Regions from separate parts of the Afipia dichlorophenoxyacetatis genome, predicted to be linked through region 2. Evidence: predicted binding sites of a transcription regulator. Region 2 holds the regulator's gene; the other holds the start of a gene.
The links. The regulator HrcA, encoded in region 2, represses chaperone genes, less so after heat shock. The targets are predictions, from matches to a motif close to GTTAGCACTCNCNNNNNGNGAGTGCTAAC.

Region 1 (2,468 bases), 600 kb from region 2:
ATCGCAAGACGATATCGACGCGCTGTTCGACTAAAAGCGCCAAGACTTAAAAGCAACAGGACCTAAAAACATCAGGGGTGGAAGGCTGACAACGGCCTTCCACCCCTGATTTTATTTGAACAGCTTGCAGATATCCTTAGCGTCCGTCTGCTTGACGCTTACGCGCGTGGCGCGCAGCGGACGTAAATCGAAGTTCCGTAGCGGCTGGCCGCATCCTTGTCGATGAACCGGGTAATCAGCACGCGGCCGTCGAACGAAACGATCTCGCGATCCTTTTCATCGCCCGCCGGTCCAGCCGGACCGATATAGTTCTTGCCGCTCTGGCTGCCTTTCAAGCGCAGCTCCTGCGGCGTCGCTTCATCGGCCAGATGCATGATCACACCACCGGAAGATCCCTGGCCGATGACATAGGGATTTTTGCATTGCCCTCGCGCCGCCGCTTCAGTGCGGGCTCGGTCCTCAGGCTTGTGGTATGCGGCATATCCCCATCGTCCGACGATCTCGTCTGCGCGAATGGTCGACGGGATCTCGGGAGCGACAGCCGGTTCCTGTACCGCCGGTTGCGTGCCTCCGCCGAAACCGCTGAAACCTCCCCAGCCTCCGCCCTGACACGCACCAAGGAAACCCGACAGGACTATGACTGTCATAATATTGAGGGTGGTGCGGACGTGAATTGGCTTGATCATGTTGTCTCCCGGCAAATAGCCCTTGCTCCGTTCGGCCAAATTGAACGCACGGCATCGCACGCTGCGAATGGCTTGATCGGTTGCGCCCTTGTCCCCTGGTTTCCAGATCATCGTATATTGGCCTCACCAAGGCCTTAAGGGCTTGCTTGACAGGATCGGCGGCAACCCATATTCCCGAGCTGTCTTTAGCACTCTTGGAGCGTGATTGCTAAGGGATACCGCTTCATCCCTGACCGGGTTGTTCAGCGCCATTATCCACGGCTCGCGCTCAGCCGCACGTCAAATCTTTCATACAAAAGCCCAAAGGACACCCGATGGCCAAGACAACATTCCGCCCGCTGCATGACCGTGTCGTCGTTAAGCGTATCGACGCCGAAGAAAAAACCAAAGGCGGCATCATTATTCCGGACAGTGCCAAGGAAAAGCCTTCGCAGGGCCAGGTCGTAGCCGTTGGTCCCGGTGGCCGAGACGAGGCCGGCAAGCTGATCCCGATCGACCTCAAGGTTGGCGACAAGGTGCTGTTCGGCAAATGGTCGGGCACGGAAGTCAAGCTCGATGGCGAAGAACTCCTCATCATGAAGGAGTCGGACATCATGGGCGTACTGAGCTAAGGCCCGCGCTCGTTCCTCGGGGCTTGAGCGATGCGAGAGCCCCGAAGGACCAAAATTCAACTGAACTCATCGGCCGTCATCCTTAGAGGCTCGCGCCAAGTGCCGCTCGTTCCTCAGGCTGACACAAACCCATATCACCAGGAGACATTCCCATGGCTGCTAAAGAAGTCAAATTCTCGGGCGACGCGCGTGACCGTATGCTGCGCGGCGTCGATATTCTCGCCAACGCTGTCAAGGTGACGCTGGGCCCGAAGGGCCGCAACGTCGTGATCGACAAGAGCTTCGGCGCACCGCGCATCACCAAGGACGGCGTCACCGTCGCCAAGGAAATCGAGCTCGACGATAAGTTCGAAAACATGGGCGCGCAGATGCTGCGCGAAGTCGCCTCCAAGACCAACGACACCGCTGGCGACGGCACCACCACTGCAACGGTGCTCGCACAAGCCATCGTGCGCGAAGGCGCCAAGTCGGTTGCTGCTGGCATGAACCCGATGGACCTCAAGCGCGGCATCGACATCGCGGTTGCCGCCGTGGTCAAGGACATCGAAAAGCGCGCCAAGCCAGTCGCCTCCTCGTCCGAAGTCGCCCAGATCGGCACCATTTCCGCCAACGGTGACACCAACATCGGCAAGATGATCGCGCAGGCCATGCAGAAGGTCGGCAACGAAGGCGTCATCACCGTTGAAGAAGCCAAGTCACTCGATACCGAAGTCGATATCGTCGAGGGCATGCAGTTCGACCGCGGCTATCTCTCGCCCTACTTTGTCACCAATCCGGAAAAGATGACCGCCGAGTTGGAAGACGCCTACGTCCTGCTGCACGAGAAGAAGCTCTCCGGCCTTCAGGCCATGCTTCCGGTGCTCGAGGCTGTGGTTCAGACCGGCAAGCCGCTGCTGATCATCGCTGAAGACATCGAGGGCGAGGCGCTCGCCACCCTCGTCGTCAACCGTCTGCGTGGCGGTCTCAAGGTTGCGGCTGTTAAGGCTCCGGGCTTCGGCGATCGCCGCAAGGCCATGCTGGAAGACATTGCCATCCTCACCGGCGGTCAGCTCATTTCCGACGACCTCGGCATGAAGCTCGAGAGCGTCACCGTGAAGATGCTCGGCCGTGCGAAGAAGGTCGTTATCGACAAGGAAAACACCACCATCGTCAACGGCGCCGGCAAGAAGGC
Region 2 (2,468 bases):
CGGAATCAAAGGGGCAGGAGTAAATCTATGATTCGAGTGCCGCTTTTGGATTTGAAGTTCTTCATCGAGCCCGCGGCTTCATTCGAAAGAACTTCAAATCCGCGGCACTAGTCGCCACTTCGCTCAAAAAAGCTACTAGTTCTTTGGTCCGCCTTTGGCGACTCCGACCAAAGCGGGCCGAAGGATACGGTCGCCGATCACGTAACCGGCCTGCACGACCTGGAGAACGGTTCCCGCCGGCACCGACGCGTCCGGAATTTCGAACATCGCCTGGTGAAGGTTGGGATCGAATTTCTGCCCCAGCGGATCGACCTTTTTCACGCCGTTCTTCTCCAGCGTATTGTGGAGCGAACGTTCTGTCAGTTCGACGCCTTCGATGAGCCCTTTGAGGCCAGCGTCGGCAGCTTCCTTCGCCTCCGCGGGAACGGCGTCGAGCGCGCGCTGAAGATTGTCTGCGATGTCCAGGACTTCGCGGGCAAACGACGAAATGCCGTAGGTTTTCGCGTTGGCAATTTCGCGCTGGGTCTGCCGGCGCAGGTTTTCCATCTCCGCGAGCGTGCGCAGCATCTTGTCGCGCGCATCCGCCGCTTCCTTGGCCAGGGCCTCTGCCGACCCCTCTTCAGGATCGTCCGGCATAACGTAAGGCTTTGAAACCACAGGGTCCTTGTCAGTCATGTTCGCGCTCTCCTGCGCGATATTCTCCGACTGTTCCTTGCGCCCATTGGTTTCGGCCATCACTCACCCTTTTAGAAAATCGTCATCGATCATGCGGGAATTTCCCTGCCGCATATCGTGGTTTAGACGCGAAAAATCAAGCGGTTCGATACTAGCGTGGTGGTTCAGAAGTTCGCCCGATTTTTCCTGCGGGTCGTTTCAGCGAACTTCTGAACCTGAACCACACTAGAATCATAGATTTGCTAGTGTCCTCCCGAATCCAAAGCCCGCTACGGAACGCGCTGCAAGATCGGCAGACTTTGGATTCGGGACACTCGCCGCTTATTTCCCGATCAACTGGCTGACGATGCGTGCCGCGTAATCGACCATGGGAATCACCCGCGCATAATTCAGCCTGGTGGGCCCAATGACGCCGAGCACGCCGACAATCTGGCCCGCACCGTCCCGATAGGGGGCGATAACAGTGGATGATCCGGACAGGGAGAACAGCTTGTTTTCGGAGCCGATGAAAATGCGCACGCCTTCGGCACGCTCAGCGCGGCCCAGCAGGTCGATCACACCCTTCTTGGCTTCAAGATCGTCGAACAGCAGGCGCACGCGTTCGAGATCTTCCATCGCGTGAAGGTCTTCGAGCAGATTGGCGTGTCCTCGAACAATCAACTGCCGCTCGTCGCCGCCGCCACCAGACCAACCTGCGATTCCCGCGGCGATGACTTTTTGCGTCAACTGATCCAATTCACTGCGGCTCTGGGTCATTGCCGCTTCAAGTTCGACGCGCGCTTCCGCAAGCGTACGCCCGCGAATTCGCGCATTGAGGAAATTCGAGGCTTCGGTGAGCGCCGATATCGGCACCCCCGGCGGCAACGGCAGCACGCGGTTCTCGACCTGACCATCTTCGGCGACGAGCACGACCAACGCCTGCTCGGGCTCCAGCCGCACGAACTCGATGTGTTTCAACCGCACATTGGATTTCGCTGTGAGCACCACAGCCGCGGCGCGCGTCAGACCTGACAATCGCGTGAGCGCCTCACTCAACGCAGCTTCAACAGACTGCGCGGCCCCCACAGATTTAAGTTGTGCTTCAATCGATTGCCGCTCGGGCTCGGTCAGATCGCCAACCTGCATCAGCGCATCGACGAAAAAACGCAGTCCTAGTTCCGTCGGCAACCGACCGGCGGATGTATGCGGCGCATAGATCAATCCCAATTGTTCAAGGTCCGACATCACGTTGCGTACGGACGCAGGTGACAACGGCACCGAAATCAGACGAGAAATATTGCGTGAACCGACCGGCTCACCCGTTGCCAGATAATTTTCGACGATTTGACGAAAAATATCCCGAGAGCGTTCGTTCAGCTGCGCCAAGGCGGAGCTCGGCGTGATCAACTGACCTATCGGATCGTGGTGGGCCAAATCAGGCTCCGAGTACATTGGTTGCCCTCCAATTTGTCCATCAGGTGCGGTGATGACAAGCGGGTTTCTCAGCATGGGCCTTTCTGCACCCTTGCCGCTGCCGCCTCAGCCCCCTAAAAGCACCGCCTGAACTTGCTTTTTCTTGAATTTCGGAGGTTTTCACATGCGGCCAAGCCGTCGCGCGCCCGATGAACTGCGTCCCGTCACGTTGGAACGCGGGGTGGTCAAATACGCCGAGGGTTCCTGCATGGTGAAGTTTGGCGATACCCATGTGTTGGTCACCGCCACGCTTGAGGAACGCCTGCCACCCTGGCTGAAGGGACAGGGCCGCGGCTGGGTCACCGCAGAATATGGCATGTTGCCCCGCGCCACTCACGAAC

Region 1: ACZ5C3_RS03555 (co-chaperone GroES) is a predicted target of HrcA. The motif match lies at 871-899, and genes of this name have one in related genera.

What each region holds. Positions count from the first base shown of each region.
Region 1 is NZ_AP029250.1:749,808-752,275, reverse strand. It holds gene ACZ5C3_RS03565 (protein phosphatase CheZ) at 1-34, shown strand, start outside; gene ACZ5C3_RS03560 (hypothetical protein) at 159-686, opposite strand; gene ACZ5C3_RS03555 (co-chaperone GroES) at 1,001-1,297, shown strand; gene groL (chaperonin GroEL) at 1,450-2,468, shown strand, end outside.
Region 2 is NZ_AP029250.1:147,065-149,532, forward strand. It holds gene grpE (nucleotide exchange factor GrpE) at 136-735, opposite strand; gene hrcA (heat-inducible transcriptional repressor HrcA) at 997-2,088, opposite strand; gene rph (ribonuclease PH) at 2,252-2,468, shown strand, end outside.